2 regions of the Oceanobacillus aidingensis genome follow, and region 1 is predicted to be linked to the other one. Evidence: riboswitches for the same ligand, from Rfam matches in the RefSeq annotation. Region 1 holds a riboswitch; the other holds the start of a gene.
The links. A riboswitch is a leader RNA that binds a small molecule or an ion and turns the genes downstream of it on or off. The one in region 1 is predicted to bind thiamine pyrophosphate.
Positions count from the first base shown of each region.

Region 2: linked by a shared signal. The riboswitch ahead of ACFO3P_RS12195 (thiamine phosphate synthase) and the one ahead of ACFO3P_RS04760 (acetylornithine deacetylase) in region 1 are both predicted to bind thiamine pyrophosphate.

Region 1 covers NZ_JBHSFT010000007.1:65,770-77,205, forward strand. Annotated here, with positions in the region: gene ACFO3P_RS04705 (serpin family protein) at 1-722, opposite strand, end outside; gene ACFO3P_RS04710 (TetR/AcrR family transcriptional regulator) at 783-1,364, opposite strand; gene ACFO3P_RS04715 (MFS transporter) at 1,531-2,736, shown strand; gene ACFO3P_RS04720 (TerC family protein) at 2,790-3,449, opposite strand; gene ACFO3P_RS04725 (DUF2653 family protein) at 3,829-4,125, opposite strand; gene ACFO3P_RS04730 (AbrB/MazE/SpoVT family DNA-binding domain-containing protein) at 4,629-4,886, shown strand; gene ACFO3P_RS04735 (S66 family peptidase) at 4,964-5,998, opposite strand; gene ACFO3P_RS04740 (hypothetical protein) at 6,041-6,664, opposite strand; gene ACFO3P_RS04745 (hypothetical protein) at 6,720-6,977, opposite strand; gene ACFO3P_RS04750 (helix-turn-helix transcriptional regulator) at 7,217-8,041, shown strand; gene ACFO3P_RS04755 (MFS transporter) at 8,141-9,202, opposite strand; TPP riboswitch at 9,382-9,485, shown strand; gene ACFO3P_RS04760 (acetylornithine deacetylase) at 9,567-10,835, shown strand; gene tenA (thiaminase II) at 10,874-11,436, shown strand, end outside.
Region 2 covers NZ_JBHSFT010000018.1:68,953-80,388, forward strand. Annotated here, with positions in the region: gene ACFO3P_RS12140 (helix-turn-helix transcriptional regulator) at 1-204, opposite strand, end outside; gene ACFO3P_RS12145 (nucleotidyltransferase family protein) at 461-1,015, shown strand; gene ACFO3P_RS12150 (alkaline phosphatase) at 1,151-2,659, shown strand; gene ACFO3P_RS12155 (VOC family protein) at 2,785-3,126, opposite strand; gene ACFO3P_RS12160 (DUF3995 domain-containing protein) at 3,211-3,669, opposite strand; gene ACFO3P_RS12165 (DUF4256 domain-containing protein) at 3,776-4,345, opposite strand; gene ACFO3P_RS12170 (hypothetical protein) at 4,472-5,002, opposite strand; gene ACFO3P_RS12175 (ThiF family adenylyltransferase) at 5,222-6,244, opposite strand; gene ACFO3P_RS12180 (thiazole synthase) at 6,234-7,004, opposite strand; gene thiS (sulfur carrier protein ThiS) at 7,009-7,212, opposite strand; gene thiO (glycine oxidase ThiO) at 7,209-8,345, opposite strand; gene ACFO3P_RS12195 (thiamine phosphate synthase) at 8,360-9,088, opposite strand; TPP riboswitch at 9,084-9,179, opposite strand; gene ACFO3P_RS12200 (suppressor of fused domain protein) at 9,299-10,360, opposite strand; gene ACFO3P_RS12205 (class I SAM-dependent methyltransferase) at 10,415-10,981, opposite strand; gene wrbA (NAD(P)H:quinone oxidoreductase type IV) at 11,370-11,436, opposite strand, start outside.

The DNA of each region.
Region 1 (11,436 bases):
TCATCTTCCCAATAATGTAAGTCTTTCTTATACAAAGTCATCATCGGTGTTTCTATAGTGGAGCCATCTTCTAAAGAAAATTCCTGTTCTTCTGTTAAGGTTTCATCGAAGGGATACGTCCAATCTCCTTGAAAGTAAACGGCATTAAGCAAGAATAAAATTAAATCAGGAGAAATATCATCTGCCATATGATCAATCCGGTCATTGGTCTGTTCAGCAACCCAATCATTGATGGCATCAGCAGTTGTTAAAGGGTCTATTTTTGCCTGATAATATGTTTCCAGTGCTTCTTGATACGCAGCATTTATTTCCATGTCCTCCCTGAACCATACAGCATTGGCGAGATACAGTTCTACCTCCTGATTATCTGCTGCTTGCTCCATTAACAAATCGTGGTCGGCAGAAAGCAAGGCATCCGAGTCGATGTTTTCCAGGCCAAGCACTTCTTCCATTTCTGCTTTTGTTTTCCCATCTGCGCCGTGATAGGTCATGTTCAGTGCTGTCCAAATACTGATAGGCGAAATAAATACATTACCATCCTCGTTCTTGTCTAATCCGGAGAGTGCTTCAAACCCAAGCTGGTTTAATCCTGCCTGTACGGTTTCTTTGGAAGCATCGTCTGGCGATTCTATATCGGCAGGCGATGGATTTTCTTCAGAATCAGAGGAATTGCAAGCGGTTAAAATAAGAACGATACAAAGACAAAGTAATTTTTTCATCATTTTATCAGCATCTCCTTATATGATTTTGTTAAACATATCATACATGAAAGGGGGGAACAACTATGCCTGAACCCCGCGCCAAAATACCTTCCACATCGACTCCCCATGACTTTCAATAACATCCATTTCATAATAGTTTGTTTCATACGATAGACCGTCCAATAAACCATAAAAAGCGCGAGCAGCTTCTTCTGGAGAAACTTCTTCTGTAACAGCACCATCTGCCTGTGCTTTTTTTATCTCTTCTTTAAAGGACGCCCGTGCCTGCTCCTCGCTGTCACGCAATATTTCTAAAACTTTGTCCTTTAAACCTTTAGGAGGATAAGAGGAAAAACGATTATAAAATTCAATACTGCTGTCGTGATTTGCCATGTCCTTCACATGTGCCTGGAAAGAAAGATACAATTTTTCCTGCGCTGTTTTCCCCTCATTTTTAAAGGCGGACTTCACAAAATCCACGTAATCCGCAGCGATTTTTGTGGTTACATCGAAAAATAATTCTTCTTTACTGTTGTAATGTGCGTAGAGAGAAGATTTCTGCAGGCCAACTCGATCGGCGATTTTTGTCATGGAGGTCCCATTATAGCCAAGCGTTGCAAAAAGCTCCATTCCTTCGAGTAAAATTTTTTCTTTTGTATGCATGATGATTCTCCTTTGACAAAGTAATGATGGTGAGGTAAAATTTCTCTAGAAACGAACGGTCGGTAGGTTATGTTATTTCTTATTATAAAGCATATATCCCTGCCTGTCATGTGAAAATAAACAAAACGCTTTGTTTCATCAATAAAAAAGCCGGAGGAAAGATAGTATGGAAGCACAGCCTTTATTTAAAAATCGTACGTTTGTGTTGTTGTTTGTTGCTGGGATCTTTGGTGTTGTCAGCTTCAGTATGTTTTTGACAACAACGACATGGTTTGTTATCAGTGATAGCGGATCAGCCAGCTCGTTAGGACTTGTATTAATTGCTGCAACCGTCCCGAGAATTTCGATGATGATTTTCGGAGGAGTGGTAGCGGACCGTTACAAGAAGACGACGATTATGTTTTTAGCGAATTTTGTGCAGGCTATTCTTTTGCTTGTGTTATATATACTGATAAAAAATGATGCATTATCACTTACTTTGCTTCTATTGATTGCTGCGGGATTTGGGATGCTGGATGCCTTTTTCGGGCCGGCAAGTTCATCGATGATTCCTAAGATTGTTGAGAAAAGCCAGCTGCAGCGTGCCAATGCTTTATTCCAGGGTGTCGATCAGATTTCATTTGTAGCAGGTCCGATTGTTGCCGGTGTATTAATGGAATCTATCGGTGTCGGCGGCAGTTATTTTGTAGCAATGATTTTGGCTTTGCTTTCTGCGGTCATTATTTATCCGCGCTTCATTAATGAAGGGCCGGTTTCGTTGCAGGAAAAGCAGAAGCCAATCAAAGAAATCAAGGAAGGTCTGGCGTATATTCGCAATTCAAGCTTTCTTATGACGGGGTTAGTTGTACTTATTACACTTAACTTCTTTGTGTTTGGAACATTGCATATTGCGATTCCTTTCCTGGTGGAAAGCTATGGCGGAACCCCGCTTAATCTAAGTTATATGGAAGCCAGTCTGGGGATTGGTCTGGTGGCTGGCACAGGGATACTCAGCTCTGTCTTAGTCAAGAAGAAAGGGAGGACCTCCTTATTTGGATTATTGGGAGCATTAATCGCATATGTCATTTTTGCACTTGTTCCTAATTTAACGATGCTGACAATAGTTGTGTTCTTTATCGGGTTTTCCATGTCATTTGTATTCATCCCATTCTTTACTGCTGCTCAGGAACAGGCGGAAGATTATATTATGGGAAGGGTCATGAGTATTATTTTCCTGGCTATGAATGGATTCGATCCGATTTCTTACGCCCTTGTTTCCGGGTTATCAGCTGCTAATATCCCAATTCAAGCTATTCTGCTTGGTTTTGGAATGCTTGGCTTGATTATTACAGCAGTGTTATTTACAAAAGCAAAAACCTACAAAAGCATTTAAATCTGCAGAGTTAAAAACCTCTTATGTGACGTTAAGGCCCATAAGAGGTTTTTTTATACCGTCATTTCTAATTGATTTCTGCGCCATTTCCCAATAAAAAGAACGGCAAGGGTAAGAATGTTAAGGAAGATAAGCTGTCCATATTTCAGCGAAGCAAAAAGGTGCTGTACCAATGCTTCTTCTAACAGCATTTTTCCGGCTGTCCAGGCAAGCAGGCCGGCACCAATGTAAATGATAATCGGAAATTTCTCAATGAGCTTCAAAATCAATTCACTGGCTGTTAAGATAATCGGGATGCTTAAAATAATCCCGGCAATAATCAGAAGTAAATCACTATCAGCAATGGCGGCGATGGCTAGTACATTATCCAAGCTCATAATCACATCAGCAAAGATAATAATCGTAATGGCTTCCCGCAGGGAATTCCCGCTTTTCATCTGGCTGTGGTCCTGCTTATCCACCAGTAATTTATATGCTACATACAATAGGAGACATCCGCCAATTAATTGGATAAAAGGAAGCTGCAGCAGGTAAATCATAATAAATACAAAGAGAATCCGAAGTGCGATTGCGCCGAACGTTCCCCAGCGAATAGCGCGTGCCTGAAGATGTTCCGGAAGATTCCGGCTCGCCATTGCAATGACAATCGCGTTATCTCCACTCAGTAAAATATTAATCAGGAGAATCTGTCCGATGGTCTGTATAAACTCCAACATATCTCTCCTTTCCTCATCAAGTCATTGGTTAAGTATATGAGCTTGTACGAGAAATCAGAACAGGCGGGAGGAAAAAATGGAGCAGAAAACAAATAGAACAATAATTCTCTTTTACAGAGGATTCATTATCAAACTCAAAATCCTTATTTTCTTCATTCATAAAGAAAATAAGGATTTTTTGGCTATTATGTACATACATGTTTAGAAACGTTTCTTAAGCTTTTTAAACCATCTTAAAAGAAGTGTTCATCCAGTTAAAAATAAAATAATGAAAATAAATACGCTATTCATAGAAGCGGAGGCTACTGCTCCTGTATCTTCAAAAATATGTAAAGAAACTTAAAAATGAAAAATAGGATGAAAGCTTTGTGAACTATTAACTATTGTATCGAAGACGTGCATAAATGCCGTTTCGTCTGTCTAAATCCAATTTTAAGCCTGCATACGGATCGGCGTGGAGATTTTCTTTGATCCATTTTCTTAATGCAGCAATAATTTGCTTGGTCATCCATTCCTGTTTTCCAGATGATGTCACGACTTCTGCTGAAAATCCAGTGTAATCATCATAAAATAACTCTACTTGGACGTCATCTGCACTCATTTTCTGTTCTTCAGCAATGTACATACATATAGCAAGCACAATATCCTCTTCAGGAATAATAAGTTTTTGCATACCTCAAATTCCTCCTGCATATGGTTGGAAGCTTATTTTCAGCTTCCAGTAATGATGCTTACTCTATTCTACTACAAACTCCCTATTTGCATGAAGTAAGAAGTAGTTATAGGGGCATAAACTTTCCCTGGCTTCTTTTCGACCGTTTCTTTTTCCGTCCAGGTAAGTTGTAAATCTTTTTGGAAAAAGAAAAATGCGGGTGAAAGAGCTTACTTTTTACTTTGTGTAACAAACGTTTCTAAAAAGGATTATATGGATAGTATATCACTGTCTCAATTGATTTAATAATAAGAGCGACTTCAAATCTGCTACAGCTTATATAAAACGCAGTATATTTTAACCAATCACCGTTTCTCACCGTATTTATGGATAGTGATATCGATTACTGCTGCCGCTTTTTCACACTGTTAATAAGTTCCTTTGTTGTTTATACATTTCCAAAAAAGGGTAGAGGGGATGATATAGACAGTTATCTTAAGAAATATAAAAAAGGAGCGTGCAGAATGAAAAGCACTGGTATCGTTAGAAAAGTGGACGAACTGGGCCGGATTGTTATACCTAAGGAATTGCGAAGAAGTTTGAACATACAAGAGCGGGATCCGATGGAAATATTCGTAGAGGAAGACCGAATTATCATACGGAAATACGAAGCTGAAAAGACTTGTTTTATCACAGGAGAAGTCAATGATGATAATATACAGCTGCCAGGCGGATTATATGTAAGTCAAAAAGGAAAAGAAATTCTTAAAGAATATCTTTGATGTGAAACAGAAAGATTGAAACGGAAGGGAGACGCAATATGTCTCCTTTTATTTTTGGCAAAGAAAAGCAGCCGGATTTAATCTGTCACAGCTGCTTCCAAAATTGAAAAGGATACCTGATTACAATCAATTCGTGCTAATCTTCCATATGGAATGGGCGTTTTTGGTTCGGTATGTCCAAAAGAAACCCCATATAACACTGGGAGGTCATTCAGCCCGTTTTCTGCTAAAACAGATAGAATAACTTCCTTGTACGCCTCGTAATGTACTTCCCCATAAGGCTTGGCAACAATCATTCCATTCGCTTGGTGTAGAATCCCCTGAGCGGCATAATTTCGAAGCCATCTTTTAATTAATTCTGGATCCGTTTTTTCCTCTGATGTTTCAAAAAAGAGAATGCTGTTTTGCCATGCTTCCTGCTGCGGCCAAATGGCTGTTCCTTTAGCAAATTCAAGTACTTCGATACAGCCGCCGATGAGGTTCCCTTTTGCGATACCGTTTCCTTGCAGCAGTTCGTAACCCTGATTAGGGTGCATTGTTCTGGCAATAGACTTATTGGAAATATCCCACTCTAAAAATTCACTTGTCCACTTTTCCGGTGCAGGGATGCCGCCGACCGCTTCTGCTTCAAAAAGCATGCTTTGAATGGCTTGCACCGTATAATCATCCATCGCCACATTTTCTGCAAAATCTGTCATGATTGCTGGTCCGTAGAAGGAGGATAAACCAGCATGGAAGCAGAATAAATGAGCAATCGTCGTATCAGAAAATCCCATGAAAATCTTTGGATTTTGACGGATAATCTCAAAATCGATATAGGGAAGCAGACGAATACTGTCATCACCGCCAATATTAGAGATAATCGCTTTGATTTCAGGGTCTTTGAATGCAGTCATTAAATCTTCGGCCCGTGCCTCGGGATGTTCATCTATATAAGTTTGTCCTTTTAAGCTGTTAGGCATTGGAACGACTTCAAGCCCAAACACGCTCTCTAAGCGTTCCACACCCTGCTGGTAGCGCCAGCTTAAGGAGGGCTCACCTGCTCCGCCCCAGGAGAGGCTGACAGTCGCTGCCTTATCTCCTGGAGATAATTTTGCCGGCTGCATAAGCATAAGAAATACTCCTCTCTGAAAATGGTATATCTTATGTATTCGTTATTTATTGGAGAAATCCTTTTTCTGTTTCCTATAAAAAGAGCCTGTTTTCTTCTTTCTTCGCATTAAAACAGCTGAATATATTAATAAAGCCGTAACGATGAGAACGCAACTATAAATAATCAAGCTGGATCCGAAAAAATCTCTAAATTTAGTCCCTGCTATGTGTGCTTTATAAGGCTGTCCTTCAGGATATTGAACATCAATGACATGGTTAGCCTGAGAAAATATACGAGAAGATACTTCTTTGGAAGACATAACCTCCTTGTTTATGTCTTCTGCGTAGAAAGATAAATGCAAATAGTATGAACTTGTGCTATAGCGTCCGGCATTATAGTCATATTCCCTATCCGAAATATAGGCTTCGGTTTCTATTTGGTCTCCGCTATGGGACTGCACAATACTAACGATAGATTTTCCCATAAAGACATATGCCATTAAAAATACCAAGCAAATGATTCCCAATAGAGAAAAGAGAAACAGTGAAGCTGCTTTATCGTCTAATTTTTTTAGCAGTGGTATATGTTCGAGATTATAAGCAATGAAACCGAATGGGTAGATACTAAAGACGACGATGACAATAAGATGCTCGATAATCTGTGATTTTTTATCCTTATCTGTCATATAAGAATCGTTCTTCCTAATTGTATCCCCGGCATTAAGCTGTTCAAATTCCTTTTTACTTATTAAGGAAGTTTCTTGAGTAGACATCTTCTGAGTTAATTGCGATAATGCTTCCTCTTCTAACATAGTATTTCAATTTACCGAATAAATCACTGGATACCGTTTTACCAACAACAGTAACCTCCTTTTCGTGTCCACCTTTATCTTGTAACAGCTGATACAGATTCTTTGATTCATCGACTATGCCTGTAACTAAGACGCAGAAAATAAAAATCCCAATTGCATACGCACCTATTTTTTTTAATCGTTCCATGTGTCCCATCCTTATCTTGCGGGGTTCCAAAATGCATTGTAGCATTTTAAGATTAAAAAGTATTTGCTGCAGGATTATTTTTCCTGTGTGAAAATTTTACTATTTCAATTTATACAATGCTTAGGGGAATTTGAACAGCATTTTAAAATCATGAAGGCTGTTCATATGATAGAATTTAAATATCCTTAAGAATATTAATGATTTATTACAGAAATAAGCAAAATAAGGAAGGGAAATCGATGAATAAAATACTTTCAACGGATCAAGGCCTATTCTTATTTAAAACGGAATTTGAACAGGAAAGTATCCGGCGGTCAGATAATTGTTATAAATTCATTTACTCGCTTGGCGGAGACATGACATATCAGCTGCCTCATCAGGATTTGACTTTTCATGCGGATCAAATGCTGCTTTTGAATCCTTATGACCCCCATCGGCAATTAGAGGTAGCGCATCATAAATTTTTAATCGAATTAAATCCAGGATTGATAAATCAAGCTGCCAAAAATTTGATGAATCATCATTCAGCAGATATTCAATTTGCACAAATGCCGCAGCAATCGCTGCAAATAAAGAAGTGGGTGGCATTTATTCTGGATTATATTGATGTAAGTAATGGGGTAATGGATGCGAGTATGAAGGTATTCCTTGATAACAGCTTTACGCAGTTAGCAATCCTTCTGATGAAAGGAAGTGTAAACAGTTATTATCAGGATGTTCAGCCGGAAGCATACACTGCTGCAGGTTTCCCAATTTATAAAGTGCTGGAGGCAATGAAGGAAAGTTATACATCTAACTGGACATTAGATGATATGGCTGCAATTGCCCAGTTAGATAAGTACCGGCTCTCACATGTATTTAAAGAGAAGGTGGGTGTTTCGCCATTTTCATGGCTGCAAATCTATCGTATTCAACGCAGTTTGGATAAACTGCAATTTACCGATACGACGATATTGCAGGTTGCGATGGATTCGGGATTTTCTTCTGTTTCTGTCTATAATCGTCTATTCAAGAAACTGTATGGTATGAGGCCAAGCTATTTTCGCAGGTTAAGCAATACATAAACTCCAGCCAGAATCATCATACATGCCCCGCAGATGATAAAAATCAGGTGTATGGAGACCCAATAAGATACAAGTCCGAAGAAACCTAAAGAAATAAAATTAGAAAAATAAAGCAGGACGGCATTGAAACTGAAACCTCTTCCCAGCATGTCTGGCGGAATATACTTTTGCAGTAACCCTGGATAATCCAGACAGCGGCAATCCGACTGCTACCCAGATAATTCCCAAAAAAAGCAGGGGGACAGCTGGTAAACCTCCTAAGAATAAAATGCCTGTCCCCCAGATAAGGGAGCTGAGAAGGTAGGTTTTTAGCGTAAATTGTTTAAAGATATAGGGAATAATCAGATTCACAATAATAACAATAATTCCAAACCATCCTGTTACAACGCTGTACCATACTTCTGCATTCGCCATCGTTTCTTGTAACAGTAATAACAGCCCAACCTGCCAAACCCAGGTGTTAAAGAAAACAATAAAAGCTGTCATCTCAAATAAGGAACGGATGGTTTTATGAGAACGGAGCCATATAGCAAATTCCCGGATGGCTGTGAATATATTAAAATGCTTTTTATCTGTCTGCTCTTCCTTTAAGGGAATGAATGATAGAAAAAGCGCGCTCAATAGATAGCTGAGTGCATCCAGCGTGAAAAAGTGGATTACACCAATGGTATTCATGAAGATAATGCTGAAAACAGGTCCTAAAACAGTCATACCCCTTGTAACAGTGTCCGTTAAACTATTTACTGCGGGCCTCTCCCTTTCACTCGTGATAAGCGGGATGATTGCCCGATGCGCCGGATTATATAAGCATCCGCATAAATGAATCAAGATGCTTACAATAATTAGATGCCAGTAAGCAAGCTGATTGGAGAAGTCTAACAAAACTAACCCGATGAGAAGTGGAGAACGAAATAAATCGATACGAATTAACCATTTCATTTTAGAAATCCAGTCAGCAATAACTCCTCCAATCAATCCGAACAGCAGATAAGGAGCAACTTGAGCGATAGCAATCCCTGTGGTATACGCATTAGAAGCAGTTAAATCATAAGCAAGAAATAAAAGAGCCATGCCAGTCATCACATTCCCCAAATTGGAACTGGCAGTAGCAAGCAGATAGTTTCGGACACGTTTATTTTTTTTTATGATAGTTATGTACACTAGCTGTAACCTCCTTTGTAAGAAGGTTACAACGTATTCTGGATTTCATCTGTATTGATATTGCGCAAAAAAACAGCAATATGTATGCAGACAAGCGGGTATAGAATCATCCTTTCTTAAATTCTGCTTTACGCTTACAAATTCGTATGGTAATCTAAAAGGGATAAATACATACGCAATGGATCCACTAGGGGTGCTTATTAAGCTGAGAGAGGCATATTGTCTTGACCCTTACCAACCTGATCTAGTTCGTACTAGCGGAGGGAAGTGGGCGGATATGCCTTTAGGCAAATGAACCAAACTTTTCTGCCGCTCTCTAAATCAGGAGGCGGTTTTTTTTGCGTGCTGAAAAGGAGGTTTTTGAATGGAGAGGGTAATTCAGGAGATTCGAAATCGAGAAGACGAATTAATAGCGCTTGTCAGTGATTTGATTCGTTTTGAAACACCAGCCCCGCCTGCAAGAAATACAGAGGCTATCCAAGCTTACATTGCGAACTACTTGAAGGAAATGAATTTTGAAACAGAACAATGGGAGGTTTATCCCGGTGACCCGAATGTCGTCGGCTGTTTACGTGGAACTGCTTCCGATACATACAACAGCTTGATTCTTAATGGGCATGTGGATGTCGCTTCTATAGAGGAAGGTGAAAACTGGAAGCATGCGCCATTTCAGCCAGCAGTGGAAGGACGTACATTATTTGGGCGGGGTGCAGCAGATATGAAAGGCGGTCTGGCAGCGTGTTTATTTGCGATGCGCATATTGCATGACCACCAGATTCGCCTTGGCGGGGATGTTATTCTGCAGTCCGTCATTGGGGAAGAGGTTGGGGAAGCAGGGACGAAGCAATGTGGAGAACGCGGGTATACAGCGGATTATGCCATCGTTGCAGATACAAGTCATTGTGAAATACATGGGCAAGGAGGCGTTATTACCGGCTGGATCACAGTGAAAAGTCCAATCACGCACCATGATGGTACACGTCGCCAGCTCATTCATGCAGGCGGCGGGATGAAAGGAGCCAGCGCCATTGAAAAGATGAATAAGCTCCTTATTGCGTTGCAGGAGCTGGAGCGACATTGGGCAGTGACCAAATCCTATCCAGGCTTTCCCCCAGGAACCAATACCATCAACCCGGCAGTGATTGAAGGAGGCAGACATGCTGCTTTTATTGCTGATGAATGCCGCCTATGGATTACCGTTCATTATTATCCCGATGAGACTTCTGAGCAGGTTGCTGCAGAAATTGAGTCCCATTTACGCAAGACGGCTGAAGCGGATGTCTGGATGCGGGATAATCCACCCGCCTTTGAATGGGGAGGCGAATCGATGATTGTGGATCGCGGTGAAATTTTCCCGTCTTTCTCCGTAGATAAAGAACATGCTGCTTTTGCGATGTTACAGGAGAGTCATAGCAAAGCTTTTGGCGAGGAAGCGAAAGTCCGAATGTCTGAAACAGTAACTGATGGCGGCTGGCTTGCAGCATACGGGATTCCGACGGTCTGCTATGGACCTGGTGAATTGAAGCACGCCCATGCCGTGGATGAGCAGGTAAACATCGACGAGTTAGTAGATTATACAGTGTCCCTGCTGCAATTTATTTTGAAATGGTGTCAAACAGAAAAACAGAAATAAGGCATTTATAAAAATGATGGAAAAGGGAGCGCATATACATGAAATTTACAGAACGTATTCGCAAGACAGCAGATTCGATTTGGGAGAAAAGCCACCAGCATCCATTTGTACAGGGGATTGGTAATGGAACACTCGATATGGAGTCATTTAAATTCTACATGTGTCAGGATTACAAGTATTTGATAGAGTACTCAAAAGTAATTGCGATGGGAACGGTGCTTGCAAAAGATTTAGATACCATGTCCGGCTTTGCTAAATCGCTGGATGAAACCCTGAATTTCGAAATGGAGCTTCATCGTCAGTATGCCGAGCGTCTCGGTATTTCCAGGGAGGAACTAGAATCTACGGTTCCAGGGCCTGTAACGCTGGCCTACAGCAGTAATATGATTGCAGAGGCACAGAAAGGTTCTTTAGCAACATTGATTGCAGCGATTCTGCCGTGTGCCTGGAGTTATTATGAAATTGGTCTGGAGCTGGCAAAAAAGCCGGGTGCGCTGGAGCATGAACAGTATGGGGAATGGGTGAAAATGTACAGCTCGGATGAATTTGGCTCCATTGGCAAGTGGCTGATTGAAAAATTAGACGAGCTTGCGGAAGGCTG
Region 2 (11,436 bases), on a different contig from region 1:
AAGCATCCGCTCGTTCAATACATAATAGCCGCCATCCGCGCCAACTTCTGAATAAAGCGGCACCCCCAGCTCACTTAATTCATCCAAATCTCTGAGAATCGTCCGGTAGGAAACATTAAATTCCTCTGCCAGCTCTCTCGCTGTGAATTTGCGTTTTGCATTTACTGTCATCATTAGCTCAATTAAACGTTTGGTTTTCGACATGGCATTTCCTCCATTCGCATGCAAGGCAGGGGCTAGGTATATGAGTTACATGAGAACACTTTCAAATTTCCTTTTGTCTTTATTGCACTGTTAACTTCATATTCTCTTTATTTTATCACGAAAAACCGTCCGTAAAACTCCCATTGAGTGAAGTTTCGTTTTATATTCAGATATTTCTATAAAATAATTTGTGCAGCATTTCATTCAGTCTGATTATGCTATACAATATAGACAGATAAAAAAGGGCGTGGTACATATGATAGAGTTCGAAGACAGATTAATAGCGATTCTCCAGCAAGACAGCTGTATCCTATCGATTTTACAAACAGTAGACAGATTACAACTGAATGATTGTTGGGTTGCTGCGGGATTAATCAGAAGTAAAGTTTGGGATATCTTATATGATTATCATACAAAAATAAATGATATTGATGTTATTTATTTTGACCAAACGGATCTTTTCGAAGTTACAGAGAAAAAACTAGAAGCGAAATTAGAAAAATGGATGCCTGGACAGCCATGGTCTGTGAAAAATCAAGCGAGGATGCATTTAAAGAATAACAACCTCCCTTATACCTCTTCCTTTGATGGTGTTTCTCACTTTCCTGAGACACCCACTGCCGTTGCTGCGCAGATGTCTCACCATGAAATTAAAATAATGGCTCCTCATGGTTTACAAGATTTATTTCAAGGCATTGTCAAACCAACGCCGGATTATGTAAAAGGTACAAGGCTCCATTCTATTTATAGAGAACGGATGCATAATAAAAAATGGGATTCAGTCTGGAAAAATTTAATTATAGAATATTAATGCGATACATGAAAACTTATCCTTATCTTATTAATAAAAAACAGAACATTACATATTATTTACATTCTATTCATCCTCAGTTAAAGTCTGCCACCTACAATGAAGTTAGATTCAATTTCGAAGGAGGATAATGGTATGTTAAAAAAGCTTGGAGTGACAGCGTTAAGTGCCGGAATTATTTTTTCAGGAGTAAGTACCACAGCAGCGAGCGCAGACGGAAACAGCCAATTGAATAATAGCGGAGAAAATGGAGAGAAGGCGGAAAATATCATTTATATGATACCCGATGGTTTTAACGCTGACTACGCAACCAATTATCGGCATTATAAAGGGGAGCCTGCCGTATGGGATAACCATTTGCAAGGAATGTATACTACATATTCCGCTGATTCCAATATTACCGACTCCGCTGCAGCAGGTACAGCTATGGCAACAGGTGTCAAAACGAATAATGGCGTTATTGGGTTGGACCCTGAAGGTAACCCGCAGCAGACGATTTTAGAAGCATCACAGAACAAAGATATGTCTACGGGACTAGTTGCTACTTCCACGATTACACATGCCACTCCAGCGGCATTTGGTGCTCATGTGGATGACCGGAACAAGGAAACTGAGATTGCCAGACAATTAATAGATAATGAGATTGATGTCTTACTTGGTGGCGGAAAAAATAATTTCCTTCCAGAATCAGCAGGCGGAAATCAAGAAGAAACGAACGTGCTTCAGCAAGCAGAAGAGCAAGGATATCAGCTTATTGAAAATCGCAATCAATTATTGGAAGCAGATATTGATTTAGAAAATGAGAATTTACTGGGACTATTCGCAGATGATGCCATGTCACCGGAATTGCATCGTGATACGGAGGAAGAGCCTAGTCTTGCAGAAATGACGCAAACTGCCATTGATACCCTAAACAAAGATGAAGACGGCTTTTTTCTGATGGTAGAAGGAAGCCAGATTGACTGGGCAGGTCATGACAATGATGCAGCATGGGCAATGACAGATGTAGGCGCTTTTGAAGAAGCAGTTCAAGAAGCAATGGATTTCGCTGAAAAGGATGGCAATACACTGGTTGTTGTTGGAGGAGATCATGAAACAGGCGGCATGACCGCAGGGGCTAACGGTTCAGGAACAGCAAATCCAGAGTTGCTTCATAGTGTAACGGCAACTGGTGAGAATATTGCTGCAGATCTAAATGAGGATCGCTCCAACACGAAAGAAGTGGTTGGTAACTATACGGATATGGAATTATCAGAAGAAGAAATTCAATCCATTCAAGAAGCAGAAGACCCTAAGATGGCTATTAACGCAGTCATCAGTGCAAAGGCCAATGTCGGATGGACAAGTACCAATCACACAGGGGTGGATATTCCCGTCTACGCATATGGACCAGGAGCTGATCAATTTTCAGGATCACTCGATAATACAGATTTACCAAAAATCATCGCTGATGCGGCAGAAATGGAACTAGGCGGAGAAATCAGCCAAAATCATTCTGAAGAAGAAGCCTATACGGTTAAACCTGGAGACACCTTATTTGAAATTGGCCTAAAATATAATTATTTATGGACAACATTGCAGGAAATCAATCAATTTCCAAATCCGCATTTGATTTATCCAGGCGACGAAGTGTATTTTAAATAAGTGTCTAGACAAAATTTAGATGCAGCTTATTAGACTTCTTTGAAAATCCCTGTGAATACGAGTTTATTACGTACTCGGTGATTCACAGGGATTTTTGAATACCTTAAATAAATGAATTTTTAATTTTACTCAGACAAAATCTCAACAGTAAATCCGCCCGGAGCCTCCACATAAAACGTATATCCATGAGATTCAATGGGTGAATCTACTTCATAACCATCCTCTTTCAACAGTTTATTTATTTGATTTACTTTCTCTCTGCTTTCTTGCGGGAATCCAATATGAAAGGTTTTCGGATATTGAACACCTTTTCCTTTCATCAGCGTCAAAACGAATTGATTATCGTCAAACATAGCTGCAAAACCTTTGCCACGACTATTCACACATGTCATTTCAAGGTATTTCTCCAGAAATTCCCGCGAAGCTTCCACGTCGTTTACTGTTAGGTTTAAATGTTTTAATTGCATACGATCCCCTCCTTACAATGAATAAAATTTCCAGCATTGAAATAATAGCTGTTTGACAAATATACCTGAAGCAAGCGTACAACCTTAAACAGAGCGATATTTTTTCACAGAGAAAAAATAACAAATTCCGCCTATCATCCAAAACGGCTCCCAAAAAACCAATCTCCAAAAGGTTGCATGGGCTTCTAAATCCATATCCAACATAGCAAATGCACTCATTGAAATCGTGATAAAATTTAAGAATCCATACATAAATAAAAATACGCCTGCAAGCTTTGCTAGGTAATAAAGCGCCTTGGCGATAACCGCATTTTTCCATGAAACGAGCAGCAGCAATAGCAATAATGCGCCTAATAATTTCACAAAGCCCGTCAGCCATACAATGCGAACAAAGGAAGGTTCCGGATCAAGCGACATTTCGTAGATTGCTCCGCCCAGAGATCTGACACCAAGCATTCCGCCCATCGCCCAATAAAAGCTCATACCGGCAAAAAGAACCGTCCAAATAATGCCTAAAATAAGCCATCCTCGATTGACCAGCAAATAAATGCTCCTCTCTGCTCTGTTATTCTTTGTACAAATAAAAAAGAATCAAGAATTGTCGGTTTACATCCATTCCTGATTCTCCATATCCTTCTCCTGCTTACTGCTACACTCGTAACATCCCCCGGAACCCACGGGAACCATAATAGGATTCCGCGCCATTATGATATACGAAAACATGCCCAAAACGGAAATCACAAAAAAGTGCTCCGCCTCGTTCTCTAATATCCGTCGGTGTCTTTACCCAGGTTGATGTTTTCGCATCAAAAGTTCCAAGCTTTTGGAGTTCGCGGTATTGGTCTTCTGTTAACATTTCAATGCCCATATCCGTTGCCATATCTATCGCACTATTTTCCGGTTTGTGCTTCTTTCTTGATTCTAATGCAGCCCGGTCATAGCACACACTTCTGCGTCCTTTAGGACTTTCTTTCGAGCAGTCTACAAAGATATATTCTTCCCTTTCCTCATCATATCCAATTACATCCGGCTCGCCTTCCGTTCTCTCCATTTCAAATAAGGAGATTAATTTTTCGGAATTCCCCTCCAGCTTGGCTTGAATCGGTTCCCATTCCAGACCCTGATGACGCTCCGTATTCTTTTCAAAACGCGTCTTTAATTTCCCCAGTAATTCTTCCTGTTCCGCTTGAGAAAGCTCTTTTTTATTTTCTGCTGTCATATTTAGTCTCCTTACGTTTTAGATTATTTCATCTAATCTTATTATATCCATTTAGGAAGGTTATTTCATTTTTTATCCTGAATTTTATTTCCCCGAACAATGATTTAGTTTAGATTACACAAGAAATTAAGAATCAGGATTCATTTTATAAATATGCTCTCTTAATTGCTTCTCCCACAGCTCCCGATTTTCCCTTTCTGCCAAATTATGTACATAATCAACTATTTCTATAAATCCCGCTTCATTCGGGTTCAGTCCGCCGACTCTAGTCGTGGAATCTGTTAAATGGACGTCGACATAATAAAAGCTCCCATCAACGGAGTCATCATCTGATACATCTTCGGGAAGCTGCCAGAAGTTATCTTCTATCAGACTTTTAATCTTTTCCACTTCTTCTTCAGAAACACTTGTTTCATATACTGGAGCATCTTCACCTATTTTTATATCACCTGTCTGTTCTGTATGCAGTGTCAGCTTCCCGTTTTCATAAACAGCATAGTTTACCGGGTAAAAATGTCTGTATTCATCTGGCCCGGTGGAAATAGAAGTTACTGTGATAAAAGGGCCGTCTGTTTCATAGTCTCTTTTTTCATTGCAGCCAGTTAGAATAATGAGGTAAACCAGGATGCTCAGAGTAAGATATATACCTTTCTTCATTTTTTCTTCACCACTTTTATACAGAATAATTTTAATTCATATTCGTTTTTCTAAGTATAAAACAAAACTTCATTCAGCGGAAATTTTTCTTTTCTCCCGCTGAATGAGCCTGATTGAGTCAAGGAGTCAGTTCACCTGATTTCCTATCTAAATTAATATATTTTCCTTTTTTATACAGGGTGTGGAATTTTATGGGCGTTTCCCTGTGATAAAAGTTAATTATCCCAAATAGCGGTGATAGATATTTTTTGCTTCCATCTGGTCCATCGTCCCATGAACCAATGCTCTCCCGTCCTGAAACAGCACAATACGGAAGGAGTCCACTTCAAACGAAAGCAGATAAGGATTTTGAAACAGCTTGATCTGGTTATTCTTCTGCAGCTCTTTGGCTACTTCATTCAAATCTGTTTGTTTACGCTGCGGACGGAGCTGGACGGTATTTCTGCCGCATAACACAGCGGTTTTCAAATGAGAATCGTAAGCAAGGTTTGGATAGCTTCTTTTCTCTGAGCATGATGGACAATCCGCTTTGCGTAAGGAAGCTACCTCTATTTCCACATGCTCATTGTTCCAAAGATCAAAGGAAATGATTTTTCCTGATAAAGCCGCTTCGTTACCCGTCAATAGCTTTAACGCTTCTGTTATCTGCTGGGAGACCACCTTTTGCACAACCGGCTGAATAACGCCGACGCTGTCACAGGTAGCGCCATTAACTGGAATGTATTCCTGCAAGCATTGTAGACAGGGAGTTTTTTTAGGAACCACCGTGAAAGTAACTCCATAGCTTGCTACAATCGCTCCATAAATCCATGGTTTCTGATACTTTTGCGCCATATCATTCAGCAAAAGTCTTGTCTCAAAATTATCCGTCGCGTCGATGATAAGATCTGCTTCAGGCACTATTTTCCGCAATATATCCACCTCAGCATCTCCAACAATCGCATCTATTTTGACATGACTATTCACTTCAGAAAGCCGTTGTCTGGCAGCAATTGCCTTGGGCATTTTCTGTTCCATATCCCTTTCACTAAACAGCTGCTGCCGCTGCAGATTACTTTCTTCTACATAATCCCGGTCTATTAATGTTATGTGGCCAATGCCCGCACGCGTCAAAGCTTCCGCACTGCTCGACCCCAGAGCGCCTGCACCGATAATCAGCACATGGCTTTGGCTCAGCTTCTCCTGGCCAGACTCGCCGATTGGCGCAAATAATATCTGACGATGATAACGATTAGTTTCCAACGCTGATCCCTTCCTCCGGGCTGCTGGCTACAGCATAATCTTTCATCGCAATCCTTCCCGCTTCATACCCCAGTCTCCCTGCTTCTATTGCATATTTCATTGCCTCTGCCATTTTTACAGGGTCATGTGCTCCGGAAACAGCTGTATTCAGTAAAACACCTTCTGCGCCCAATTCCATGGCATACGCTGCATCAGCAGGCGATCCAATCCCTGCGTCGACAATGACAGGCACTTTTGACTGCTCGATAATAAAAGAAAGATTTAATGGATTGATGATTCCTTGCCCGCTTCCAATGGGAGAAGCTCCAGGCATCACGGCGTGGGCTCCTGCTTCCTCCAGTTTTTTTGCTAATACCACATCATCTGAGGTGTAAGGAAGCACTGTAAAACCTTCTGCCACCAGTTCTTCTGTTGCTTTCAATGTCTCTACCGGATCAGGCAGCAACGTTTTATCACAGCCAATGATTTCCACCTTGACCATATCACATCGTCCTGAAGCGGCCGCTAATTTAGCAATTCGCACCGCTTCCTTCGCATCCTTTGCCCCTGCTGTATTTGGTAAAAACGTATAGCGGTCCACATCGATTTTTTCTAAAAAATTGGGCAGGGAAGGATCATAAATATTCATCCTTCTGACAGAAAAAGTGAGTACCTCTGTCTCTGATTTATCTACCGCCTGTTTTTGAATATCAAAATCCGGATATTTACCTGTCCCTAAGAATAAACGTGATTTAAATTGATAGTTTCCAACTGTAAGCATTTGCTTAACCTCCTCCAACAAAATGAACGATTTCTACCTTGTCTCCATTTTCCAACACCGCTTTTTCATGCTCTTCCTTCTGTAATATCTGCTGATTATGCTCGATAATCAAAGGTTTATCTTCCAATCCCAGAAAGTCGATTAAGCCTTTGACATGCTTTACCTCTTCCTGCACTTCTAATCCGTTGCCATTCACTGTGATTTTCATGTTGATTCACCTGCCTTTTCCAATTTTTTATTTTGACGGTCCGCATGAAAGCAATCATAATAAAGCGGGGAAACCGGCTTATTTTCTATTAAATCTGCCATATAAATTCCCGTGATAGGCGATAGTAAGATGCCATTTCGATAATGTCCCTTTGCCGCATATAGGCCTGGGATTCCCGGAATCTCGCCCAAGTATGGCAGTTCGTCAGCTGTAGATGGTCTGATGCCTGCCCACATTTTTCTTATCCTCGCCTCTGCCAGCTCCGGAACCATTTTCTGCGCTCGTGACAGCAGTCTCTGGACGCTTGCGGCATGGACATGCTTATCCATTTTTCCTGGTATGGAGGAGGCTCCAACAATCACCTTTTTTCCCTGCTTCGGAACAAGGTAACAGCCATCCATCCAAAGTGTTGATTGAAATAGCTTCTGGTCCAGTTCTAACAGCAGACATTCGCCCTTCACCGGAATCGCAGCATAATCTGCAGGCAGCAATTCATCTCCGAAAGCTCCTGTTGCAACAATAACCTGGACCGCTTCATAGATTGCCTCTGTTGTCCGGACACCATAAACCGTTTCATTTTCTATCAACAGCTCATTAACGCTTTCCTGCTCATGCAACACCGCACCATAATGAGACGCAGCCAGAGAGAAGGCTTTGGTCAGATGACGGGCGGAAACCTGACCATCATCCGGCAAATACAGGACAGCACGAAGATTCTCCGTCAGGCTTGGCTCCATTTTTTTCGCTTCTTCTACTGACAGTAAATACGCAGGGTTCCCCGCTTCCCGCTGGAAGGACGCGACGCTTTGCAGCTTGCTGTATTGCTGCTGATGAAAAGCAAGCTTCATGATTCCTTTATGAATATATTGAATATCTACTCCTGACGCTTCCTTCAGTTCCTCGGATAAATTTTTGAATAGCGCTCTGCTCTCATGTGCAAACCGAAAAAGCGGACTGTCTTCTGTAAACTCTCCTTGAGCGCCTAACATACCTGCTGCGGCACTGGAAGCCTCGCAGCCGATTTGATTCCTTTCAATGACCAGCACCCGATTGCCTCTTTTGGCCAGCTGATAAGCAATAGAGCAGCCAATAACTCCGCCGCCTACAATAATTTGATCAAACTGTTTATTCATCTTCTCCCTCCTTTTCATATATTCAACGCTTGCCGGTAAGCTCTGACAGTTTGGACCGGATCCTCTGCCTGCCAAATACCAGACATGACCGCGATGCCGGCTGCTCCTGCGGCAGTTACTTCTTTCGCCCGCTCAGGAGTAATCCCGCCAATAGCATATACCGGCACAGACAGCGCGTTAGTCATTTCCTGTAGTTCCGTTAATCCTCTGGGCTGCTGATTGGCTTTGGACTTGCTGGAATAAATATGGCCATACAGCACATAATCAGCTCCCTCCTGCTGCGCCTGCTCTGCCTCAGCTAAAGAATGAACAGACTTTCCTGCCTTCAATTCAGGGAAGCTTTCTTTTACAAGTGGAATGGAAGGACTGTGAAACGCCAGCTGAATACCTGCGCACTGCTTTATCACAGCAATATCTACTCTGTCATTCACTATTATTTTCTCTAATGGCAATCCGATATTTTCTAATGCACCGATGATTTCCAGAATGTCCTTCGCTGTCTTGTTCTTCTCTCTGATATGCAAATAACCAATCTCAGCCTGAATCCGCTTCACTATTTGCAAATGCTGCTCGGAAAAACTGCCATCACTGATCAAGTGCAGATGCCTGTCCATCTTCTTCTCCCCTTTCTTCCATTTTCTTGCTTCAGGATTGGCAGAAGAACGAAAAAGACCACTTATCCAGCTGAGGGATAAGTGGTCTTGATTATATACAAATTCATTGTTCGAATGATATATCGTCATGTTCCTGCCACTTCCCTACGCTAGTGTTAACCAGATCAGGTTCAAAGGGTCCGAGTATTCGTCTCAGCCAAAGGCTCCCCTAGTGTTGCTTATTTAATTTTCAGATTACAAATAAAGAATAACATATAATTTTTTATTTTCAAAGATATTCTTTCAAAAGTGTTTAGCGATTTATCAAGGAAATGTTATTTTACTTTCAAATGAGTTCTCTTACCCAATTACCTGAACAACATTTCCTTCATTATCTTTGATGTATGTTTTAACAATTTTTACAGCCAGCTGTTCAAACGAGAATAGTTCCGCCACACCTTCTTTAGGAATCAGCTTCTCACTCAACTCGATTGTACTCTGTTCATCTAAAATTAGACGCACCTTATCCTTCTCCATTGCATATTCTGACTTTTCCCCGGGCTCTATAGCAATGACAATATCAGGACCTGCCAATGTCAGAGCCTTTCCTTTCAAGAGACGCCCTCGCAGCACTTTACTTATGGTTTCGGTTTGTTTTGCCCCCAGAGTCAGCATTGCTGGTTTTTTTCTGAATAAGCCCTTTTTTTCTGGAGTCCACGATAAATTATCGTTAAATAGAAATCCTGTATTGGATCCTTCCCGTTCTCTTCCTTCATCAACTTTTTGGGAGACATCTGCATGATTTAGTAAAGAATCTCTTTTTAAATCGGTAATAAACGCGGGCATATATGGGGAACTGGCAGAGAGAACACCTCGTGTATTCCACGTCTGCATTGCTTCGAGCTCATCATTTGTGATACCAACCATCTGCAGAAATTGCACTTGACCATTTTCTGTTTCTATTGTACCAAGCTCAGAATCCGTAATAAATGCCAATGCAGTTAATGCCGTATCTGATTCCAAACAGATAGGACCATTTGCATCCATATAGTCTCCATTTTTAAAAACATTACCGCTGTTAAAAACATATCTTCCCAAATTCTGAAGCAGATTAAGCGCCCAGGCTGGCGGTTCCTCTTCCCCTTCTTCTTTTTTCAATCTGAACGTTAATTCAAACCCAAAACCGCTTACTTCTGGATTATCGGTTTCTTTTTCGTAAATCTCTGAAAATCCATATGTAACTATATGCCAGTGCAAGCCTGGCGTTTCTGATTGATAAGCGCTGATTCCATCTAATGGATCCGGTCCGCCCAGCGAATAAGAGATCACTGTTCCATAATGCTTCGGTTCCTGCTTCCCATAAATTGCTTCCATTGCATTATCAATTGCATCCCAGCCGGCTGCTTTTACTTCTTCACTCATTAAATTCCTCCTCTGTTTCCCTTTCCAAAAAGACGATTTTTTCTTTCTAAAACACTACCCCTTTGTCGAAATACAAAACATCTCTGCAAAATCAGTGACGATGGTTTTTTTAGGATTACGCTTCACATCATATCTCATTTTCTCTAACCCTTCTTGGTAATCCTGATCATCAATCAACGTTAATATGGATATGTCTCTATTCTCTGCATACCCCAGATAATCCGACACCCTGATTTTTTCTAATCGATATGTCATCTGCAGTTCTGTGTTAAACCCTCTTATTGAAAGCTCATCAAAAATAACTTCCTTTTCCCAAAACCTTTTTACGTCCTCTTCATATGCTGTTGGAAAATAATGATATACCCACCATTTTCTCATATCATGGATAGCAATATTATGCAGCTTGTATACACCGTTTTTCTTCAAGACACGATATATTTCATCAAGCGCTGCTTCCTTCTTTAAAAAATGATGAAAAGCATAATTATTGGAGATATAATCAAACTTTTCATTCTCGTAGGGCATATCTTCAGCTAAACCATGCACGAGTGAGACATTTTTTAATTTGTTCTTCGCCTTTTTCAACATATCCTCTGAAGCATCAAGCCCGTACCAGCTCATGTTTCGACTATCAAAACAGGTTTATTTGAGTATTAAGATAAATACCTGTCCCGCATGCTAAATCTAACACGTGATACATTGGTTTAGGGTATCTATATTGATACTCCTTTAAATCCTTATCAAATTGCATTTCATCTAATCGATATGTATTGCTCTCATATTTATCAGCAATTTGCGAGTAATCAGTTATTTTCACATTGTTTTTCTTTGCCTTTTAATTATTAGGAGGAATTTAAATGCGGTATAAAGCCATTATACTTGTTTTCTCTATGTTTTTAAAAACTTACTATCCCCCTGATTCATGAAGCAGCGTCTCACTGCTTTCCGGATATACAAAAAAGACAGCACCATTCCAAATGAAAGGTGCCATCTTTTCTAATAGCATGAATTATTGATTTCCTTTTTTAACCCATTCAGCAGCTGTCACTGTACGTTGTGCCTGATGCTTAACTGTC